3 regions of the Pseudoalteromonas sp. SWYJZ98 genome follow, and region 1 is predicted to be linked to each of the others. Evidence: predicted binding sites of a transcription regulator. Region 1 holds the regulator's gene; each other region holds the start of a gene.
What was found. Region 1 encodes LexA, which represses DNA repair genes until DNA is damaged. Its sites were predicted from a motif close to TACTGTATNNNNATACAGTA; they were not measured.

Region 2: a site for LexA is predicted at 2,699-2,718, ahead of I6F10_RS04745 (SulA-like leucine-rich domain-containing protein). Genes of this name have one in related genera too.
Region 3: a site for LexA is predicted at 2,981-3,000, ahead of dinB (DNA polymerase IV). Genes of this name have one in related genera too.

The regions. Positions count from the first base shown of each region.
Region 1 is NZ_JADYXA010000042.1:12,885-20,965, forward strand. Features, by position in the region: gene I6F10_RS17055 (hypothetical protein) at 1-252, opposite strand, end outside; gene I6F10_RS17060 (hypothetical protein) at 566-946, shown strand; gene I6F10_RS17065 (PaaI family thioesterase) at 947-1,387, opposite strand; gene lexA (transcriptional repressor LexA) at 1,555-2,172, shown strand; gene coxB (cytochrome c oxidase subunit II) at 2,656-3,798, shown strand; gene ctaD (cytochrome c oxidase subunit I) at 3,798-5,390, shown strand; gene I6F10_RS17085 (cytochrome c oxidase assembly protein) at 5,390-5,920, shown strand; gene I6F10_RS17090 (cytochrome c oxidase subunit 3) at 5,956-6,831, shown strand; gene I6F10_RS20490 (DUF2909 family protein) at 6,734-7,042, opposite strand; gene I6F10_RS17100 (SURF1 family protein) at 7,057-7,797, shown strand; gene I6F10_RS17105 (hypothetical protein) at 7,787-8,081, shown strand, end outside.
Region 2 is NZ_JADYXA010000004.1:134,252-142,332, reverse strand. Features, by position in the region: gene I6F10_RS04765 (VC2046/SO_2500 family protein) at 1-57, shown strand, start outside; gene I6F10_RS04760 (DUF6172 family protein) at 237-539, shown strand; gene I6F10_RS04755 (GGDEF domain-containing response regulator) at 732-1,649, shown strand; gene I6F10_RS04750 (YchJ family protein) at 1,724-2,203, opposite strand; gene I6F10_RS04745 (SulA-like leucine-rich domain-containing protein) at 2,242-2,676, opposite strand; gene I6F10_RS04740 (tetratricopeptide repeat protein) at 2,975-3,439, opposite strand; gene I6F10_RS04735 (NCS2 family permease) at 3,558-4,850, shown strand; gene I6F10_RS04730 (hypothetical protein) at 4,924-5,682, opposite strand; gene cysB (HTH-type transcriptional regulator CysB) at 6,007-6,984, shown strand; gene I6F10_RS04720 (L-serine ammonia-lyase) at 7,060-8,081, opposite strand, start outside.
Region 3 is NZ_JADYXA010000001.1:73,532-81,612, reverse strand. Features, by position in the region: gene I6F10_RS00385 (ABC transporter substrate-binding protein) at 1-717, opposite strand, end outside; gene I6F10_RS00380 (aldo/keto reductase) at 835-1,887, opposite strand; gene I6F10_RS00375 (acyl-CoA thioesterase) at 1,906-2,334, opposite strand; gene I6F10_RS00370 (hypothetical protein) at 2,496-2,672, shown strand; gene dinB (DNA polymerase IV) at 3,013-4,065, shown strand; gene I6F10_RS00360 (M17 family metallopeptidase) at 4,195-5,715, shown strand; gene I6F10_RS00355 (methyl-accepting chemotaxis protein) at 5,789-7,426, opposite strand; gene I6F10_RS00350 (S9 family peptidase) at 7,570-8,081, opposite strand, start outside.

The sequences.
Region 1 (8,081 bases):
TAAGAAGTTCTCAAAAATTATTTGTGTTGGATTAACCACCTGAGAGGCAATATCGTCAAGGGAGGCAACATAATCAGCCTGCGTAAATGGGTTATTAAGAGTACGTGTTGCAAGATGCTCCCCATGAACTTTATCAAGAGGGATTGCACTCATAATTAAACCACCTAGTAACCATGCTAAAATTTGTAGTGCTAATAAATAACCTAACCATTTATGTAACTTGCGAGCATGTTTAAATATTTTTTTATTCATGTTTTAGTCTTATTATTTTTAGAGGCTAGTTTATTACATTAATAGGATAAGTTACTGCGACATTTTGTCGCAGTTTAAACTATAGCTTACTGTAATCATTTAAAAATAAAAAAGATTACACTTAAATTCCTAACATGACTTATCTGTTTAATTGAGCTGAATATTTGATATCCAGCTAGCTTTAAATGCTAAAAAATACTTAAAAGCTGCGAAATATCCATATAAAGTGGTTAATAGAGCATAGTTGATTTGGTATAACGGTAAAACTGCGTTAAAGTTTGCAATGAAATTATTAGAGGATAAATACGAAACGATGTCGGAAATTCAATTTTTAAATGTAGATCTTGAGCTTGAATCAAAGCAAGATATTAGTTTGCTAGTGGCGGACTTGAAAAAAGTCGCGACGATTTTACATTATGACAAAGACGAATACCGTCAACTAGCGCGTATTGAAGCTACAGGTGAGGTGAGCACACCTGATAAAGCCATAAACCATATATGTGAGCTTATTGAATCGTGTTCGCGTAACGCGCTAAAGCAATGGTTAAGCTGTTCACGTAGAACGTTTGATATTGGTTTTGAATCAGGGACTTCTCCTAAGTGCTTTAATCAAGCCTTAGATGCAGATACATTATTGCGTATATCTGCGATTGGTGCGGGTATGGAAATTACCATTTACCCAATCGAAAAGTAACTATCTTCGCTCTACGACTGCTGCGGTCATTTTTGATACGCAGCACAGCTCATTGCGGCTATTTGTAATTTTTATTTCCCATACTGAACTACGTTTGCCAATATGAAACGCTCTTGCCGTTGCTGTTAAAGTGCCGTTGCGAGATGCTTTTAAATGACTTGCGCTAATTTCCTGCCCTACACAGTAAAATTTAGTAAAATCGACAACAAAGTTAGCGGCATAGCTGGCAACTGTTTCGGCAAGTACAACGTTAGCTCCGCCGTGAACCATCCCCATTGGGTTATGATGCTCAGGAATTGCCGGCATTGTGGCAACCAAATAATCATCGCCAATTTCTGTGACTTCTATCCCCATAGTTTTCATTAATGTTCCTTGGCCATTAATGCCTTGTTCTAACTGCTTGCACAGCTCTAAGGTGATGGGCTGGTACCAAATACTCATAATGTCTCCTTTGCATTTTTAATCATTTATAAACTTAGCTTTAGTTATATCCCTAAAATGTACACAAGTGAAATTACTTTAGCTATTTTAAGGCTTAATTTAAATTTGCGATTTTTATTTAACTGTATATACTCACAGTTAAATATACTGTATGGAAAACCAGTTGTATGCGACCATTAACGAACCGCCAAGCTCAAATACTCGAACTAATTAAAGTTTTTATTAAAGACACTGGTATGCCTCCTACACGTGCTGAAATAGCGCAAACATTAGGTTTTAAAAGTGCCAATGCTGCTGAAGAACATTTAAAAGCACTTGCTAAAAAAGGCGCAATTAAAATGAAACCAGGTGCAAGCCGTGGTATTCAATTAATTGAAGAAGAAGAGCCAGAACAATTAGGTTTACCGCTTATAGGGCGTGTTGCTGCTGGTTCACCTATTTTGGCGCAAGAGCACGTTGAAAGTCACTGCAAAATCGATCCATTAATGTTTAAACCGGCTGCAGATTTTTTACTACGCGTTAACGGTATGAGCATGAAAGATATTGGTATTATGGATGGTGATTTACTTGCTGTACATCGTACTCAAACCGCTGAAAACGGACAAGTTGTTGTTGCCCGCCTAGACGAAGACGTAACTGTAAAACGTCTTGAGAAAGCGGGTCGTAAAGTATTACTTCATGCTGAAAACGACGATTTTGACTCTATTGAAGTAGATCTTGAGAATGAGTCTTTTAATATTGAAGGCTTAGCCGTTGGCGTTATAAGAAACGCTGATTGGATGTGACTTTAAAAATAGCTTTTAAACAAGCAGTTTTATAAATGCGTACTAACTAGTACGCATTTTTGTTTTAAAATTTGTACTAAAAATAGGGCGTAAACAGCCCACTGACTATTTAAGCTGTAAACTTTTTTGCACTTATATTTTCCCCCTCCGAATGCGTTAAACCCCTTTGTTTTGCTCATATTTTGAACTTTCTGTTGCCCAGTTGATTACCGATTTTTTATTAATTATTCAATATCACCTGATTGTTTTTTATACTAAAACTTGCTTGTTGTTCGTTTTTTAGCTAATTGTTAATGCGCTGAGCTAATAATAACTCACAGCTTTTTAGTTTTGAGAACACACAATATACATAAACTCGTTGTTGGCGCAGCAAAACCAATCAATATTAAATAAGATTGGCTAAAAAAATAAAAATAACGAATTGGCGTTTAAGCCGTATGCCTCTTCGCTTTGCATTCGCAATAGCATCAAAGGAGCCGTCACATGGGTAAACTGACCTCTACCTTGTGGCTTATATTATGTGTTTTTTCGCACCCAGTTTTGGCTAACAGCCAATACAATATGCGCAAAGGCGTAACCGATATAAGCAATAATGTATATCAGCTGCACATGACCATATTTATAATATGTTGTGTGATTGGGGTGATAGTGTTCGCAATTATGTTTTGGGCACTTATTCATCACCGTAAATCTAAAGGGGCTGTACCTGCCCAATTTCACGAAAGCACTAAAGTAGAAATACTTTGGACTGCAATTCCGTTTGTTATTTTAATTGCTATGGCAGTACCAGCCACTAAAACCCTAATTGCAATGGAAGATGCCAGCAAAGCTGATCTCACTATTAAAATTACGGGTTCGCAATGGAAATGGCATTATGAATATATGGGTGAAGATGTAGAGTTCTACTCTATTTTATCTACCCCGCAAGATGAAATCGCGAATCTTGCAGATAAAAATCCTAACTACTTACTTGAGGTTGATAAGCCTCTTGTACTGCCAATAAATCAAAAAGTACGATTTTTAATGACTTCTGACGATGTTATTCACTCTTGGTGGGTACCTGATTTTGCAGTTAAAAAAGATGCTAACCCCGGCTTTATAAACGAAACATGGACGAACATAAACGAAGAAGGTACTTACCGAGGCCAATGTGCTGAGTTGTGTGGTAAAGACCATGGCTTTATGCCCGTTGTGGTGGTCGCTAAATCTGAGGCTGATTTTAAAACATGGCTTGCAGATGAAAAGCAGGCTAAACAAAAAGCAGCATTAGCAGATGCCGCATTACTTGATAAAACCCTCCCAAAAGAAGAATTAATGACTTTAGGCGAACAAGTATATATGGCTAATTGTGCTGCATGTCATCAACCTACTGGCATGGGGTTACCGGGCGTATTTCCTGCACTTAAAGGCAGCCCGATAGTGCTTGGCGATATAAAAGATCACATTGATGTAGTTATCCATGGACGACCCGGTACGGCAATGCAAGCTTTTGCCAAGCAGTTATCTATAAAGCAATTAGCTGCGGTTATTACTTATAAACGTAATGCGTGGGGTAATGATACGGGTGATGTTATTCAACCGAGTCAAATACAGACAGCACTTGATGCCAAAGTGGAGGCGAACTAATGAGTAGCATAGTAGAACAACCTAACGCCAATGAAGCTCATCATGCTCATCACCCAGCTAAAGGTTTTAAACGCTGGCTTTACACAACTAATCATAAAGATATAGGTAGTTTATATTTAATTTTTTCGCTGACCATGTTCTTAATTGGTGGCGCAATGGCCATGGTGATCAGGGCTGAATTATTTCAACCAGGTTTACAGTTGGTCGACCCTCACTTTTTTAATCAAATGACCACAGTGCATGGTTTAATTATGGTGTTTGGTGCGGTTATGCCCGCCTTTACAGGCCTTGCTAACTGGATGATACCACTTATGATTGGCGCGCCAGATATGGCATTGCCAAGAATGAATAACTGGAGCTTTTGGATTTTACCGTTTGCGTTTTTAATCCTATTGGCATCGTTATTTATGCCTGGTGGGGGTCCTGCATTTGGTTGGACTTTTTATGCACCACTGTCCACAACATACAGTAATGATAATACTGCATTGTTTGTATTTGCCGTACATATTATGGGAATTAGCTCAATAATGGGCGCAATCAATGTGATTGTAACCATAGTGAACTTACGTGCCCCCGGCATGACATGGATGAAGTTGCCCTTATTTGTATGGACGTGGTTCATTACTGCCTTTTTATTAATAGCGGTAATGCCAGTGCTTGCAGGGGCTGTCACTATGGTACTTACCGATAAGTATTTTGCGACCAGCTTTTTTGATGCCGCAGGCGGTGGCGACCCGGTGATGTTCCAACACATTTTTTGGTTTTTTGGTCATCCCGAAGTATACATAATGATTCTTCCTGCCTTTGGCATTATATCTACAATAGTACCTACCTTTTCTCGTAAAAAACTTTTTGGCTATGCCTCAATGGTATACGCCACATCCTCCATAGCACTATTGAGCTTTATTGTATGGGCTCATCATATGTTTACTACTGGGATGCCGGTAGCTGGCGAGTTGTTTTTTATGTACGCGACCATGCTTATATCGGTACCTACAGGAGTAAAAGTATTTAATTGGGTTGCCACAATGTGGAAAGGCTCAATAACTTTTGAAGTGCCAATGCTTTTTAGTATTGCGTTTATTGTGCTGTTTACCTTGGGTGGTTTTTCGGGATTGATGCTGGCAATTACACCTGCTGATTTTCAATATCACGATACTTATTTTGTAGTGGCGCACTTTCATTATGTATTAGTAACAGGGGCTGTATTTTCGATAATGGCAGGTGCTTATTATTGGCTGCCTAAGTGGACGGGCAATATGTTTAATATCACATTGGCTAAATGGCATTTTTGGCTATCGCTGGTGAGCGTGAACGTACTGTTTTTTCCTATGCATTTTGTAGGGCTTGCCGGTATGCCGCGTCGAATTCCCGATTATGCTCTTCAATTTGCCGACTTTAACGCAATCATAAGTATTGGTGGGTTTGCCTTTGGTTTATCGCAATTGTTGTTTGTAGCTGTGGTAATTAAATGCGCGCGTGGCGGTGATAAAGTGCCTGCAAAAGTATGGGAAGGGGCAGAAGGCCTTGAGTGGGAAGTTGACTCTCCAGCGCCATATCATACTTTTTCTACGCCGCCGGTTATTAAGTAATGACACACGCACCGCTACTCAAACGTTTGGTACTTATTTGCATAGGCATGTTTGCCTTTGCCTTTGCTTTAGTACCTTTGTATGACGTGTTTTGTGATGTAACAGGGCTTAATGGAAAGCCTTCGCTTGAGCAAGCAGAGCAAAGTACACAAATAGTACAAAACCGAGAAGTCGGCGTTAGCTTTACTACTCACGCACAAAGTGGTGCACCGTTTGAAGTTAAATCAAAAGAATACAGTGTAGTGGTAAAACCCGGTGCAATGCGTGAAGTAATGTTTAGTGCTAAAAATAACAGCAATCTAGATAAAGTAATGCAGGCTGTACCATCAGTCTCACCAGGTAAAGCGGCAAAGTATTTACATAAAATAGCCTGTTTTTGCTTTGATCAGCAACCTCTAAAAGCAGGGGAAGAGCTTGAATTTAAATTACTTTTTTATGTTGATACCGCATTGCCAAGCGATATTGAAGAATTAACTTTATCTTATACCGTATTTGATATTAGTGAACAGCTGGTGGCAAGTAATAACTAGCTTTTTAAACTAGTGTGAAACTAGGAGTAAATAAAATGAATCAAGAATATGAGCATTATTACGTACCAGAGCAAAGCCCGTGGCCTATTGTAGGTGCTGTTGCATTGTTTTTTATTGCAGTAGGGGCGGGCTTGACTGTTATGAGTGTAGGTAAAGAAGGTGGTAGCGGGGTTTATCTGCTTTATGCCGGTATTGCTGTACTTGTGTATATGTTGTTTAGCTGGTTTAAAAATGTAATTAGTGAATCAGACCAAGGTTTGTACTCAGCACAAATGGATCGCTCATTTAGACAAGGTATGAGCTGGTTTATTTTTTCTGAAGTTATGTTTTTTATGGCCTTTTTTGGTGCGCTTTTTTATGCACGGGTATTGTCGGTACCTTGGCTTGGAGGTGCAGGCAATAATGCAATGACTAACGAGGTATTATGGCCTACTTTTGAAGCCGTTTGGCCGCTAGTTTCAACACCTGCTGGCGAAACTACTCAAGCTATGGGCTGGCAAGGCTTACCACTTATAAATACCTTAATACTGCTTACTTCCTCAGTTACTTTACATTTTGCCCACGTAGCGATGGAAAACAATAAACGCACTCCACTTAAGGTTTTTTTAGGCGCTACTATTTTATTGGGCGTTTGCTTTTTAGGGCTGCAAGTTGAGGAGTACATGCATGCATATAATGACCTTAATCTAACGCTAGATGCGGGTATTTACGGTAATACGTTTTTTTTATTGACTGGTTTTCATGGTATGCATGTAACGCTAGGAACCGTACTTTTATTTGTAATATTTTTACGGATATTAAAAGGGCACTTTACTAAAGATAAGCACTTTGCTTTTCAAGCAGCTGCTTGGTATTGGCACTTTGTTGATGTGGTGTGGCTGTGTTTGTTTGTATTTGTATATGTGCTGTAGCGTTTATTGGCGAATTATTTGCTTTAATAAAACCAAGTTTAAGCGCTGCAATAACAACAACTAAAACAACGATCGAAAACAATACGCGACGACCTAAAAAGTGAGACATAGGTCGTCCCCCTGTTTTCCCTGACACCATAATAAACAATGCTCTAAATAAGTTAAAAAGTATAAATATTAACAACAGTACGATAATAATTTTAATAATCACTGAGTTGACCCTTTATGCAGTTAGTTTTATGGTACAAACAAAAGCTTAGCTCACTAATCACACTTTGTATGGTTGTGGTTGTTGTACTTGTGTGTGTGCGATTAGGGTTTTGGCAGTTGGAGCGAGGTGAGCAAAAGCAGCAACAACTAACCGCCATAGCTAAGCAACAGACTCGTGGTGTGATGAGCTGGTCTCAATTACTTAACTTGCCTGATAGCTGGAACAAAACTGGTGTATTGCTTGAGTTAAAAGGGCGGTTTGTACAAAACCAATATTGGCTTTTAGATAATCAAATTTATAACGGGCAAGTAGGGTACGACCTACTTGCTTTACTAAAGCCCGATAGCGAAGAAAAAGTGATTTTAGTTAATTTAGGATGGGTAAAAGCGCCTATATCTAGAGATACACTGCCAAAGGTTACTCTGCCTACAGGTATTTTTATTCTTAAAGCGCAAATAAAAGAAAATAACTTAAGTAGCTTTACGCTTGAAGATAAAACTACAAATAACGACTTACCTACAAGAATCCAATCTATCGACTTGAATATGCTGAGCACCCAAAGCCAGCAATCATTAATTAATTTTATGGCTTACAGACAAGGTACTGGTGATGAAATTGCAACACCTCATTATGAGGCCGTTGTTATGAGCCCTCAAAAGCATAATGCCTACGCTTTGCAATGGTTTTTAATTGCTATTGCATGTGCTGTTGTGGCTATTTTTGCGAGTAAAAAAAGGACACATAATGAAAAATAATCCCCTTTTGTTGTTTGTGGGTTGCTGTGCAATCCCATTAGTTTTGGCATATGGCGCATTAAAGTTTGATTGGTTGCCTACTGCAATTACTAATAATGGTGAGTTTTTAAGCCAAGAAATAAAACTTAAAAATTGGCCGCAAAATAATCCCAAACAATGGACTATCGCGCTTAATTATTCAAACGAATGTAACACCCCATGCAGCGAACAGCTCAATGCACTTAATAACTTATATGTGGCACTTGGTAAAAACCAAGGCAAGGTTGATATGGCTGTAATGGGAA
Region 2 (8,081 bases), on a different contig from region 1:
TACGACAGCCTTAATAATGATGCAATACATCAACCACTTCAGCTTATTGCGGTGTGATATATGATTGTAATAATCATCAGTTAATATATGCTTTATAACGGGTCTGCTTTATATATTTGCTAATAATTGATTTAATGAAAAAAAAGCATCCAAAAATTAAATGCAATTGCTATAATGGCGTCAAATGGTATGACATGAAATGCCATTATCATTAAACCAAGGTAATTAGGAACGTAATGAAGAAAACATTCACGCTAAATCACGAGAAAATCAAATACCCTCGTATGGTTGATGCTGCAAAGCACGAAGTGAAAAAATATTTGAAAAGAGAGCGTAATAAAACGCTACCTGAAGATGCTGACTATTGGGCATTTGACTGTAAGTTTGGTAACACAGCTGAAGATGCGCAAGTTGTGCACGTTGCTGAATTAAGTAACCAAATTGGCGAAATTGAAAAGCAAGGTTTGACCTCTTTCTACGTAGAGATTTTAGCTCGACCTGCTCAACGTCAGCAATTAGATTTAGATGATGACGAATAATACTTAACTAAATTAAGTATTCAAAGTTATAAAATGAGTCCAAGTGGCTCATTTTTTGTTTTTATGCAGTAAAGATTTACTAAAAAGTATTTTTATTAGTAACCAATAAGTAGAACCCCTCTTAATTAACATTTGCATAACAAGATGTGGTGCTATAGGCTGTTTTTAATTAAAAAAACAAAACATTTTACTATGCCAATAAATTACTCTGACCATCAATTAAAACTAAGTTTAAAGAATTCTAAAGTACTTATAGTTGACGATCAGTTATTAAGCTTAATCGTATTAAAAAAAATATTATCTGAGCATTTTAGTGTAACAACAACGAGCTATGGTGAGGATGCGATTGAAATTTGTAAACATAATCCGCCAGATATAATACTACTCGATATTAATATGGAAGGAATGAGTGGTATTGATACATGTTTAAAATTAAAAAATAATACTAAAACACAAGATATCCCCGTTATTTTTGTTACATCCTTTGAAAACGAAGAAGAAGAGTGCTGGGAAGCAGGGGCTGTAGATTTTATAAAGAAACCAACTAACTCGGAAACTTTATATAGAAGAGTGCGCGCCCATATCACGATGAAACTTCAACATGACTTACTCAATCAAAAAGTATTTCTAGATGATTTAACAAAGGTATTCAATCGTCGTTATTTTGATGCGCATTTTTCTAAAATGGAACGAAGCGCCTTACGAGAAAAAGTTGACTATGCACTATTACTCATCGATATAGATTACTTTAAGCAATACAATGATATCTATGGTCATGTGCAGGGGGATACGGTGTTAAACCTAGTAGCACAAACTATTACTAATAGTTTGCAAAGGCCAACCGATTTTGTTGCGCGTTATGGCGGCGAAGAGTTTGTAGTTGTTCTACCGCATACAAGCACTGAAGGTGCAATTTGTGTTGCTGATAAAATTAAACAAAATGTGGCCGATTTAGGAATATTACACAAATATTCAGAATATGATTTTGTGACTATTAGTATTGGCGGTGCAACCCTACAACCATACGTAAATAACAAAAACACGTTGCAGATCGCAGATGAAAAAATGTATGAGTCTAAAATGCAAGGGCGTAACAAAGTGTGTTTTTAAGTTTAGTTAGCTAATAAATTGCTCTGCCGCTTAAAAACACCTTTTAGGCGATAAATATTAAATAAGATTATTTATTACATGCTATGACATTTTTTGTACTTTTTATTGCTACCGCATGGGCAGTTATCATTTCTGCCCACTTTAATATCTTCAACAGGATATATAGTGCCATCTAAATAACGCCATTGAGTGTTTTCTTTAATAAACTGCGATTTTTCATGAAGCTCACAAAATAAGTTTTGATAAAAATATTGGGCTTTAAATTCTACCGTTCCAGTATCGCCATCATGGCTTGAGTCAATTAAATCAAGATTTATAAATCGACAGCTGTTAGCAAAATCATTGATTTCTTTAACCGGATTCTCAGCTTGTTTTTCTTTTGCGTAGGTTTGATAAACATATTTTGCATTTTTAATAACATAAGCGCTGAATCGTGAGCGCATAAGCTGTTCAGGAGTGTCAGCTTGCTTTACAGATAAGTGAAGCGGCTCGCAGCAATCGGCATAATTGTGCCCACTGCTGCAAAAACATAATGTGGTATTGAGTGAAGTCATAATAATAATACAGAATCTAAAACATTAGTTTAACAAGCTTATTGAGCGAGTGGTATCTCTGTTGTTTGAGCGTTTTTAGTAAAACAGTATAGTTTTGTATTTGTTTTACTTAAATCGAACGATAGATTTGTAAGTAGTTGGTTATTAACTATATCGGTCCAGGTAATCACAGCTGCAAAGTTTCCATTATGTAACGCAGAATTTAATACATACTCTAGATTTACTAGGTGCTTCTGTCTAATAACAAGTAATTTACTTGTATCAATAGAGCATGAGTCAAGTAAAGCTTTGCTCGGTACATGATCTGGCGCAATTAATAACGTCCATGCATTAGAGCTATTGTATTGGTGTAATACTTTTAAAAGCTCAAAGGTCGCTGAAATTTCATCTTCAATTTGGATCAAATTTACGCAATCGCTTTGCTCGTCTTGTTGGTAACTTTTAACTGTTCGCACGGTAATAGGCTGTAACATAATTTCACTCACTGGGTTTTTATACAGTATTCATATACAGTAGTTTATACAGTGCTTTCGTGCAAGCATTTTATGCTATTTATTTGTACAGTTATTCAGCCTTTGATCATTGTTTTTTATTTTTAAATCTATAATTCATTATTAATCAACTTGTTATAGGCTTGTTTTTGAGAAGGTTGTTTTAAAATAAATTTTTGAGTAGTGTCTTCATTTGTGGGTTTTATACTGTGTAGGAGTATCTTTGTAACTATATACAGTATTTTTCAACACTGTATACAGTACTTATAACTTAGTTGGTTTATGTGTTTTCACTCGTGCGAGGGATCATATGAGAAAACTGGAGTTGGTGAATTTGTTCGTACAAACTTGCTGCATAACATTGAGCATCTTTAAATCGCTTAGTTTCGATATGTTTGCGTATATCTGTAACCGCTGCAGTGGCAGGTGCATACCCTTGGCTACTCGCTAAGCTCAACCACGCTACAGCATGAAATACACTTTGTGGCACGCCTTCACCTTTTACAAAAAATAAACCTAAATAAAACTGTGCTCTATGGTTTCCTGCCATTGCAGCAAGGCGCATCCATTTTGCAGCCAATGGAGCTTGATTATTTTTTAAATAATATAGGGCTTTATTAATAGTACTTTGCTCATCTTTTTTATTATCAATGGGCGCGGGGCTGCTTTCTGGTTGAGTAACAAAACCTAAAATGTTGTCTAGCTGTTGCTCTAAGTCTTGCTCACAAGGTGTTGTTTTAAGCATATTGGTTCATTTATTATTTTAACTACTTTAACAGTTTAGTATATAGCAAGGTAAAATGTCCTGTAAAAGATAATTTTTATGTTAAAATCTCGCCACTTTTTACTATCACAAGTTTATTATGTTTGAAGCCTTATTTAAACTCAGCGAAAATAATTCAACAGTTAAACGCGAATGCGTTGCTGGCCTAACTACCTTTATTACTATGGTATACATTGTATTTGTAAACCCGGCTATGCTTGCTGAGGCAGGGATGGACCAAGGGGCTGCATTTGTAGCTACCTGTATAGCAGCTGCGATAGGCTGTTTTATAATGGGTTTATGGGCTAATTATCCATTAGCATTAGCGCCTGGCATGGGACTAAATGCTTTTTTTACGTATGGCGTCGTATTAGGAATGGGTTATACCTGGCAAGCCGCATTAGGGGCTGTTTTTATGTCGGGTTGTATATTTTTATTTTTAAGCTTATTTAAAGTCAGAGAATGGATTATTAATGCCATACCTCTGGTGCTCAAGCGAGCTATCGCAACAGGTATTGGTGCTTTTTTAGCCTTAATTGCCCTTAAAAATGCAGGCATTATTGTCTCAAGCCCAGCAACACTAGTGCAATTGGGCGACATTACTTCCCCAGGCCCATTATTAGCTATATTAAGCTTTTTTGTAATTGCAGCGCTTTTATACCGCGATTTTAAAAGCGGTGTACTTATTAGTATTTTATTAGTGACAGGCATTGCACTAAGTTTAGGGCTTGTTGAATATCACGGTGTTATGGCTATGCCACCATCAATAATGCCTACTTTTATGCAACTAGATTTTGCCGCCGCTTTTGATATATCAATGATGAGTGTTATTTTTGCATTCTTGTTTGTCGATCTTTTTGATACTTCGGGTACATTAGTTGCGGTCACTCAAAAAGCTGGTTTAGCTGATGAAAAAGGTAACATGCCTCGTTTAGGGCGTGCACTAAGTGCTGACAGCTCTGCAACAATTGCAGGTGCGATGCTAGGCACGTCTACGACTACATCGTATATAGAATCGGTTGCTGGTGTTTCTGTTGGCGGACGTACTGGTTTAACGGCTGTAGTTGTAGGTATTTGCTTTTTACTAATGATGTTTTTTGCACCGCTTGCACAAATGGTACCGGCCTATGCTACGGCAGGTGCTATTTTATATGTCGCTGTACTGATGCTACAAAATTTAAAGTTTGTAAATTGGGATGATATGACCGATGCAATTCCTGTTACTGTGGTATTACTAATGACACCATTAACGTTTTCGATTGCGCACGGTATTGCACTTGGCTTTATATCTTATACAGCGGTAAAAGTATTGTGTGGTAAGCAAGATCAAATCAGTATTAGTGTTTGGATATTGACAGCCTTGTTTGTTTTCAAGTTTGCATTTTTGTCTTAATAACTAAGAAAGAGACAAAAAAGCCTGCATAAATTTATTTTGTGCAGGCTTTTTTAATACTTTTATAAAAGAATTACCATTTCTTTTTAGGCGCAAACAATATATCTAAGTCGTCTTGCTCTTCTTCTGTTTTCTTTTTAAGTGCGCTTGCATTAGAAGCTCTTAGTTCAACACTAATTGCTTCTAAGTAACCTTCAACTTCTTGGCGTTTTGTTGTTACATATTCATCGGTGTATGTAACTGCATTGAGCGTTGCCTGTGCTTTTTCAAAATACTGTCTTGCTGAGCCAACCATACTTGCTGAGCGGGCAGATAAGCCACGTTTTATTTGGCTTTCGATATTAATACGCAGTTGTAGTTTTTCAAGACGTTTATCTTCTAAAACAAAAACTTGGCTATCAATACGACCTTTATTATGTTCAGAGCGTAAAATTGAGCGTAATTTTTTAATACCTTGAATTAGGCCAACAAGCTGTTTGTCATTATTGGGTAACGTTAGGGCTTCACTGCTGTTGTCTAGAACTGCATTGGTGAGGTGCGTTTTAGCCTCACCTAAGCGGCTTTTGAGTGCTTTGGATGTTGGCGAACTAGTAACCATCGTGTTTAATGCTTCGTAAATACGGCGTTGCAATACACGGATTATATTTTCAGAAAGAGGTATATTGGCACTATTCATTAGTGCTTCTTCAGTTTCTTCTATTATAGCTTTTTGTTTTGTTAGCTCTTTGCGTCGTTCCGCTTCTTGTTTTTCTTTGTGTTGTTGTACAGCACTTACCCAAAGTGCAATCACAATCAATGCAACTATAAGCACTATTATAATAGAAACGATCATGGTGTAATTCTCGGATATATAACCTAATTATTTAATCTTACATTAAATATACGTTAACAGGGTAGCTTTGCGCCGATTAACTTAAAAAATACACCAAAAAATTGATAGGTTGAGCTCTTTATAAACCGTAGTCACCCTAAGGGCTTATAAACTAAAGCTGAATAAACATCGCTACCTGAAACATATTTATTATGCTAGCCTTGAGCTCTAATCAGATAATTGCACACCTAAAGACCTAAAGTGATATTTTACGCAAATAACACTTGGTTTTAAGCGGTATTGCCTTTATAAATAATATGAATAATAACGTTAAAATTTGCAGCCATGAAATTACAACAACTCAGATACATCGTAGAAGTACAAAATCATAAATTAAATGTTTCAGCGACTGCTGAGAGTTTATTTACCTCGCAGCCAGGAATTTCTAAACAAGTACGCATGTTAGAAGATGAGTTGGGTGTACAAATTTTTGGTCGCAGTGGTAAACATTTAACGCATGTAACCGGTGCTGGCGAAGATATAATTAATATTTCTCGTGAAATACTCTCCAAAGTAGAAGGTATTAAAGCCGTTGCTAATGAGCATACGCTACCTGATCAAGGTAAGTTAAATATTGCCACAACACATACCCAAGCCCGTTATGCTTTGCCTAACGTTATTCAAGGGTTTATGAAAAAATACCCTGCGGTATCGCTTCATATGCACCAAGGTACTCCACAGCAAATATCAGATGCTGCAGCACGCGGTGATGCCGACTTTGCTATTGCAACAGAAGCACTGCATTTGTATTCAGATTTAGTTATGTTGCCTTGTTATCATTGGAACCGCAGTATTGTTGTTGCTAAAGACCATCCTCTCGCTAAAAAGGCAAATAGTTTAACTGTTGCTGACATTGCCCAATATCCACTTATTACATATGTATTTGGTTTTACGGGCCGCTCAGAGTTAGATAAAGCGTTTAGCGCACACGGACTTGAGCCACACATTGTATTTACTGCAACCGATGCTGATGTTATAAAAACATACGTACGACTGGGTTTAGGAGTTGGTGTTGTCGCTTCAATGGCGATAGATCAAGTGAGCGATACCGATTTAGTGTGTATTGATGCAAGCCACTTATTTGAAGCAAGCACGACCAAAATTGGTTTTAGAAAGGGCAGCTTTTTACGTACTTACATGTATGATTTTATTGAACGTTTTGCACCGCACTTAACTAAAGAGCGCGTAGAGCGAGCAAGTTTAATGCGTAACCAAGACGATGTAGATAAATTATTTGCAGATATAGAGTTACCGGTTAAATAAGGTGATTACATTGAACGAACAATAAAAAAGCTGCCTATTTTAAATAGGCAGCTTTTTCTTTTTATAGCGAGCTGATTAACATTCGATAATATTAACTGCTAATCCACCGCGAGCGGTTTCTTTGTATTTGGTTTTCATATCGTTGCCGGTTTCAAGCATGGTTTTAATCACTTTATCAAGTGATACCTTTTGCTCGCCACTGCCACGAATAGCTAAACGTGAGGCATTAATTGCTTTAATCGCGCCCATTGCATTACGTTCAATGCACGGTACTTGTACTAAGCCACCAACAGGGTCGCACGTGAGGCCTAAATTATGTTCCATACCAATTTCTGCTGCGTTCTCTACTTGCACAACATTGCCACCAACAATTTCTGTTAATGCGCCTGCAGCCATAGAGCACGCAACGCCAACTTCACCTTGGCAACCTACTTCAGCACCCGATATAGAGGCATTCTTTTTATATAAAATACCAATAGCAGCAGCCGTTAATAAATAACGTGTGGCTATATCGCGGTCTACTTCTTTCACAAATGTGTGATAGTACATAAGCACAGCCGGTAAAATACCCGCAGCACCATTAGTTGGTGCGGTAACTACACGGCCACCTGCCGCATTTTCTTCGTTTACGGCAAGGGCAAATAAATCAACCCAATCCATTGCACGAAGTGGGTCGTTACTGACCTCTATATTTAGTTTTAAGTATAGGCTTGGCGCACGGCGCTTTACTTTTAAGCCGCCAGGTAAAATACCTTCGGTACGCATACCACGCTCAATACAGGCCATCATTACTTTCCAAATATGAAACAGCGTGTCTTTTATTTCATCTTCAGTGCGCAGTGTTTTTTCGTTCTTCATCATCAAGCTTGAAACACTAAGCCCTGACTCTTTACACATCTCTAGTAGCTCTTTTGCGCTACTGAAAGGGAAAGGAGCTGGGTTTTCTTCTCTAATATCAAGGGCTGCTTGTTTTTCGTTTTCAAACTCTTCATCAGTAACAATAAAGCCACCGCCAATAGAGTAATATACTTTGCTGTAAACTTTTTCGCCGTTGTTTGAGGCGATAATTTCCATTGCATTAGAGTGCTTAGGCAGCG
Region 3 (8,081 bases), on a different contig from region 1:
CGCACAGCCTATTGCTCCTCTTATAAATTGAATGTCATTTTCTGCAATTGGCACACTTTCTATATACGTATACTCCCCTTGTTTATTAAAGTAATCAGCCATAAACGGGTAATCAATTGAGTAGTCTAAAAAGCCGTGACTCAAGCGTGCTATAACAGCCTGACTTTCATTTTCGCTACTCCAACTTAACGAAGACTCTTTATCTCGTTTTGTATTTTCAATAATTGTATTAATTTTAGTTGTAAATTTACGTGCAGCCGCTTGCCCGTATACATATTGCGGGTCGGTTAATAAATTAATAAGGTGAATAGGCGAGCCGTGCTTTTCTTCTAATTGCGGCTTTAGCTCTTTAGTCGTGATAATTGAAAATGGGGGATATACCGTTGTTGGATTTGAGTAGTTAAGTTGTTGGTTATTATTTTTTTTATAAATAACACACGGAAAACATACATTTTTTCCTTCATTTAAATATTTATTTATACGCTGCTGAGGAACAATTAAGCGGGTATGTTTTACATCAGTTATGGTTCTGATGAGTTGCTCGGTTAGGTTGTCGCAAATACCGCCTTGTGGTGCGCTTTCACTTTTAGCTATATGAAAAGGGGGCGTGTAACTTTGCAGCCAAATAATCTCTTCTAGAGGTTGTACTTTTTGCTCAACGGCGTGCGCGTTGAATACAATTAATAAGCAAAATGCATAGTATCCGTTTTTCAGCATTGATAAGTGTTCGTTGAATTAAGAAAACTTAATAAAAGTATAGTGTTGGTTGTAGTAGGGTCAAATATTTTAGTTTAAAAGCAACCTCATTCAAGGCTGCTTTTAACTCATACATGCTTAATAAGGCATCGGATGGTTTCTAAATATGGTGTTAATATCACTAAGAATTTCGTCGTTTAGCGTTATGCTAAATGCGTCTATATCTTCCTTTAATTGAGCTATAGATGTTGCCCCGATAATTGAAGAAGTTACGCCATCTACTTGGTTACACCATGCTAAGGCTAGTTGTGCTGGAGTAATATTGTTTGCATGAGCCAGCTCAACATACTGCTTAGTGGCTTGCTCTGCATTGGGTGTATCTCTAAAAATACCGTTACGCTGCATGAAGGTCCAACGAGAGCCTTCAGGGCGAGCACCGTTTAGGTATTTACCCGTTAATAAACCGGCTGCTAAAGGCGACCACGGTAAGTAGGCAATATCTTCGTGTACACATTGTTCTATTAAATACGGCCAGTCTTTAGCGTGCGCTAAGCTAAACTCATTTTGAATAGATACCATACGCGGTAAGTTATGCTCTTTGGCCAAACTTAAGAACTGGCTTATACCCCATGGCGTATCGTCAGATAAACCGCAGTGCTTAATTTTACCTGCTTTAACACATTCATTAAGGCCTTCTAGAATATCAAGCATACTAGCTTGTTGCTCTTGTGTATTTACGTCGGTAAATTTAAGAGTGCCGGGCCATTGTCTGCCAAAGTGAGGGGTAGAGCGGTTTGGCCAATGTAGTTGATATAAATCAATGTAGTCTGTTTGAAGTCGCTTAAGTGAATCATCTACGACTTCTATTACTGTTTGGCGAGTAATATTGCCGCCATCACGTACCCACGATAATCCATTGCCTGCAATTTTTGTAGCTAGTACCACTTCGCTGCGCTTTTGCTGATTACGCGATAGCCAATTGCCAATAATTTCCTCGGTTTTACCATAGGTCTCTGGCGAAGGAGGCACAGCATACATTTCGGCTGTATCAATAAAGTTTACGCCTTGCTCGAGCGCGTAGGCTATTTGTTCATCAGCGTCGCTTTGAGTATTTTGTTTACCCCAAGTCATACTCCCTAGGCACACTCGAGATACGTTTACGCCACTGCTACCTAGTGGGTTGTATTGCATAAAAATTCCTTAACTAAATTAGTTTTGAGCATGGCTGATTAAAGCCGATAAAAGAGGCTCGGAGATTGGGGCTTTTTGCCCTGTAGTAAAATCAAACATTACAACTTTAGATGCACCCGTAGTCGTTATTGCTTTTTGTGCATGGCTGTAAACGGTGTAGTTCATGGTAAAGCGATCTGTTTTAAGATCTGTAATTGTAACGCCTACAGTGAGTGTGTCGGGAAAAGTTACTGGGCGTTTATAGCGAACGCTATTTTCGCTGATTACTGGGCCCACACCGTTTGGGCTTATTGTGTCGAACAGATTTATTTTATTTAAAAAGTCGATCCGGGCTATTTCAAAGTAACGTAAATACACTACATTATTTACGTGTTGTAGCGCATCCATATCAGCCCATGCTACGGTGATATCGGTATGAATAGGGTGCTGATCTTTAAACGTTTGCATTATTTATTGGCCCTTGATTTTTAAAGTACTTAGATTATCAACATGGTGTTACGAGCTCAAGGTAATTAATGGCATGTTTTTTTATAAGATGATTGTACCTGTTTAATTTTAGGTCTACAGTTAAATTACACAGACACACAAAAACACACAAAGGTAAAAATATGCAGAATATAATTAATTGGGCCTTAGCTTGTTTGGTTTTTATAGCCTCTTTTACCTGTTACGCGATGGGGAATGAATCTGGCGCTATCATTTTAATGTTGGCAGGATTTTTATTTGAGGTTATGTATTGGCTACGTGGTTATAAAGAGCAAGAAGGTAATAAGCGCTTTTTTTAATCGCTAACTAGGGCCTGTTGACCTTTCAGGATTAAAATTTGTTCAATCTAGGGGCTATTTAATCGCGGCGCGAGGTTTGTGACCTAGTGGGCTAAGTAAAAGCCGAGCAACAAAGAGTAAATTGCCCCTAGGCAGAACCCTTCGGGCAGCGTATGTTTGGCATTTGTGCTACGTTATCGCCTATTTATGGGGAATAACCACACTACATAGGCTCTGCCTTGCCTAAATACCAAATATACTGCTGCAAATTTAACCTCGAAAGATAAACAGGCCCTAGGCTTGCTTATCACATTTGATTCTATAATAATGACTGTATAAATAACCAGTTATTGTTGTGGTGATGAAGAAGTTTATTCACATAGATATGGATTGCTTTTATGCAGCAGTAGAAATGCGAGATAATCCAAAACTTGCATGTGTACCGCTTGCTATTGGAGGCAATAGCCGACGAGGCGTGCTCTCAACCGCTAACTATATAGCTAGAGAGTATGGCGTACGATCGGCTATGTCGAACTATCATGCTAAACAATTATGCCCCGATTTAGTTATTGTCCCAGGGCGCATGGCTGTATACAAAGAAGCTTCAAACCAAATACGTGAAGTATTTAGACGCTACACAGACTTAATTGAACCTCTTTCTTTAGACGAAGCCTATCTAGATGTAACAGACAGCACCGCTTGTAAAGGCAGTGCCACACTTATTGCACAGCAAATAAGAGCCGATATTTACAATGCTACAGGGCTCACTGCATCAGCTGGTATTGCACCGATTAAATTTATTGCTAAAATAGCCAGTGACGAAAATAAACCGAATGGTCAATTTGTCGTTTTGCCTGATGAGGTTGATGACTTTTTAGCGCAATTACCGCTGGGGAAAATTCCAGGAGTGGGCAAAGTAACGCTCGAAAAGCTAAATTTAAAAGGCTTATATACCGGCAAGGATGTACGTGAAAAAGGCATTAACTGGATGCAGCAACATGTGGGTAATTTTGGTGTGTCGCTTTATCAAAAATGTGCAGGTGAGTATGTTGGTAAAGTATCCACAGATCGCATAAGAAAATCGCTGAGTGTTGAACATACCTACGAGTACAACAAAACGAGTTTACAGGAGTGCTTAGATGAGCTGCCAAGGTTGTTAGAGGAATTAGTTTTAAGGCTTAATAAACAGCAGTTACAAAATCGTATTAATAAATTGAGTGTTAAGGTGAAGTTTGCAAATTTTGTAGTGACCTCAGCCGATCAGGTATATCACGAGCTAAATATAGAAATATTTGTTCAACTACTTACTAAGGCCTACCAGCGAGGGCTACAACAGCCTGTAAGATTACTTGGCATAGGCGTTGGGATTAAAAACGAGCCAGAACAAAACTTCCAACTTAGTATTCTCGATTAAGCTGTAAAGCCTGTAACTCCAAGTTGCCATTTATTGATAGGTTATGTGATTAGCTCATCGCTCCTTGCTGGTCTTCAATATATAAATCGACGATAATAGGGGCTTATGTTTTCTAACAGGACCTTATTTATGGCATACCCTCAAGCGGTTAGTGCAAGCTTTGAATGCACATCTCATGATGCGCTTATTATTATTAGTAATGACTTTTCTCAGTTACCAAATAACTCATTACGTGATGCTATTTTAGCTCAAGCAAACGTAGATTCTCGCATCGGTAAGCAAGTTACTTTATTAGTAATTGAAAACAAGCGCGTTGTACTTGCGCCAACCGGTCCGTTAAATAGAGATTACGACGACGTGCGTCGTTATTTTGATGCTGCTAAATTAGCAATTAACGAAGCAAAAGCGTCGGGCAGTGTTAACCCTGCATTATTTTTACCAAATTTAAATGGCGATAGCCGTTATCAGCATGCTTTAGAAGTTGCTTATTTAGGCGCTTGCCAAGCCTTATGGCAGCCATTAGAAGCGCGTGAATATCACGGTGAAAGCATTGAACCTATTACACAGATTGGTTTAGTTGGCGCAAGCGAGCAAACGATTAAAGCTGTTAATGCAATTGCAGCAGGCCAATATGCAGCGCGTGACCTGTGTGGTACTGAACCTGAGCGTATGGCTCCACCACGCTTTGCAGATTACTGTGTTGATTTATTTAAAGGCTCAAACATTGCGGTTGACGTAATTGACGATATTGCAGCTATTGATAAAAACTACCCAATGCTGAGTACAGTTGCTCGCGCATCGTATGCAGTTGAGCGCCATCACCCACGTGTTGTTAAGCTTGAATATGTACCAGAGGGCGAAATTACTCGCACACTTATGTTTGTAGGTAAGGGGCTTGTATACGATACAGGCGGTGCAGATTTAAAAGTAGGCGGTTATATGGCAGGCATGAGCCGTGATAAAGGCGGCGCAGCTTCTGTTGCTGGCTTTATGAAAGCCGTTGCGGATTATCAGCCTAAAGGCGTTAAAGTGGTATCGTACTTAGCTGTTGTTCGTAACTCTATTGGCTCGGATTGTTTTGTGCCAGATGAAATTATTACTAGCCGTGAAGGTGTTCGTGTACGTATTGGTAATACCGATGCAGAAGGGCGCTTAGCAATGGGCGACCTGCTTAGCGAAATGAAAGATTTAGCTAAAACAGAGGTTAATCCAACGTTATTTACTGTAGCTACATTAACGGGTCATGCAGCTCGTGCAATGGGTCCTTACGGTGCGTATGTTGAAAATGGTCCAGCTCGTAGCGCTGGTGTTTCACGTCAAATAGCTGATTTGGGTGACTTATGGGCCGATGGCGCTGAAGTATCGCGTTCACGCCGTGAAGACTACGACTTTATTAAACCACGCACACTAGCTGACGATGTTTTATCTAGCAATAACGCGGCATCGGCTGTTACCGCTCGTGGTCATCAGTTCCCAATGGCATTTATGGCTATTGTTGGTGGGCTTGATAAACACGGTAACGATTCGGTTCAGCCACTACCTTATGTTCATATGGACATTGCAGGAAGCGGTGTTGAAGGTGGTGATTGGCAGCACGGTAAGCCAACTGCCGCATCAGTAACGAGCTTGTTTGCACGTTACTGTATGTAAGCTAAAAACTTTCATGCAATAAAAAAGCCCTGTTAATTCAGGGCTGTTGCGTTTCATGGTAACGGTATCGCTATCAATCTAATTTAAAGCGATTAACTACGCTCGAAAGCCCTTGGCTACTTTGTTTAAGGTTATCGCTGGCATTTGTAAGCTGTTTAGTATTATTAAGTGACTGCTCTGTTGAGTGTGATAGCTCGTTAATACGTAAATTAACTTCATCAGCGGCTTGAGTTTGTTGCTCTGTGGCACGTGCAATTTGGCTGTTCATTTCGGTAATAATTGAAACAAGTCGTTCTATTTCATTAAGTGAAGTATTGGCAGACGACGCCTGTTCTACGGTAGAAAGCGAAAGTGCTTGGCTTGATTTAACTGCTTCTACTGCTGCTTTTGCACCTTCTTGTAGTTTAGTGATCATGGTTTGAATTTCGTCAGTACTTTGCCCTGTACGGCTTGCCAATGTTCTTACTTCATCTGCAACAACTGCAAATCCTCGGCCGTGCTCTCCTGCGCGAGCTGCCTCAATGGCGGCGTTTAATGCCAGTAAGTTTGTTTGTTCCGATATACTTCTTATTACATCAAGTACCGAGCCTATATTATGACTCTCGTTGGCCAAATCAGCAGTTACACGGCTGACTGTTTCAATGTTGCTTGAGAGTGTTTCTATTGCTGTAATTGTTTGCGCAACCACATTTTTACCCGTTGATGCGTTTTGTGCTGCATCCTTAGCTGCTTGCTCTGCGGCTTCAGCGTTACGGCTCACATCGTGTATTTGGTGAGTCATTTGCTCCATGGCAGCTGCAACTTGGGTTGAACTATCGTTTTGAAGCTCTATAAATGAGTGGCTTGTTTTACTTGATTCGTCAACGATTTGTGCATGCTTGCTTACGCTGTTTGCGCTTTGTGCTACATGAGCAAGTGACTCTCGTATTTTTAAAACAAACAAATTAAATGAGCGCGATAGTTCAGATATTTCATCGTTACCGGATTCATTTAATGTACGGGTTAAGTCGCCTTCGCCTTGTGAAATGTCCTTCATCATATCGGCTGCTAAGCGAGTAGGTATTAAAATACTTTTACCTATAAAGTAACTAAGCAAAATAACAGCAATAATCATAATTATTGCACTGACTATAATTAGGTTACGTTGTTGGCTAAATGCCTCGTCAATTGAATCAAGGTATACACCCGAGCCAATAATCCATTGCCATTGACTAAACCCTTTAACAAAAGCAACTTTCTCTACAGGTTGGTCTTTACCTGGCTTTGGCCACTTATAAGGTATAAACCCTTCACCATCACGCTTAACTATATTAGCCATTTCTACAAAGAGCGCTTTGCCATCGGGATCTTTATTATTACTTAAATCTTTATTATCGAGGGCAGGTTTAATCGGATGCATTATCATTGTAGGCTGATAATCATTTATCCAAAAATAATTAGTACTGTCATAGCGCAGTGCTTTTATTGTTTCAAGAGCTTGCGTTTTAGCTTGCTGCTGGGTGAGTGAGTTATTTTGTTCAAGGTCATGAAAGTGCTCAATGATGCTGTGAGCAGTTTCTACTACATTTTGTGTTTTAAGGTACTGCTCGTTTTTAAGGGCATTATATTGGTTAGTTAGGCTGGATATGCTCAGCACTATAAGCCCAAGCACTACAATGGCTATTAACAGTGAGAAACGTTGAAATATACTAAAGCTACGTAAACTAGGCATACATTCATCCTTAAAAATTGGCGCTTTTGCGCATTGAATAAGCGTAGCTAAAAAGAGAGTTTAATCTAGGCTTAACAACCATTAATGCAAAAAAAAGGCTGATTTATCAATCAGCCTTTAGTCTACTTTTTAAACTTGTTTAACTATTTAACATCAAAATGACGATTAAAGAAATTTGTAATTGTTTGATGCAAGTGCGTTTGCACTTGTTTACCACGTAGGCTGTGCTTAGAGCCTGGGTAGGTCATCATTTCAAACTGTTTTTCGTTATCTTGTAGTTGTTTAAATAATTTAGTTGAATGCGTAAACAATACGTTATCGTCAGCCATTCCATGGTAAATCATTAATGGGCCTTTTAAGCCATCTGCATATGGAAATACTGCGCTGTCTTCATAGCCTTTAGCATTTGTATCGGGGTGACCTAAATAACGCTCTGTGTAATGCGTATCATATAGAGCCCAATCGGTTACTGGAGCACCTGATACGCCGGCTTGAAAGTAATCGCCCGCTTTAAACATAGTCATAAGCGCCATGTAACCGCCGTAACTGTGGCCATAAACACCGATGCGTTGTGGGTCAACGTAATCCAGTGTACGTAAAAACTCTACGCCTTTAATTTGATCGGCAACTTCAACCACACCTAAATGTTTATAAA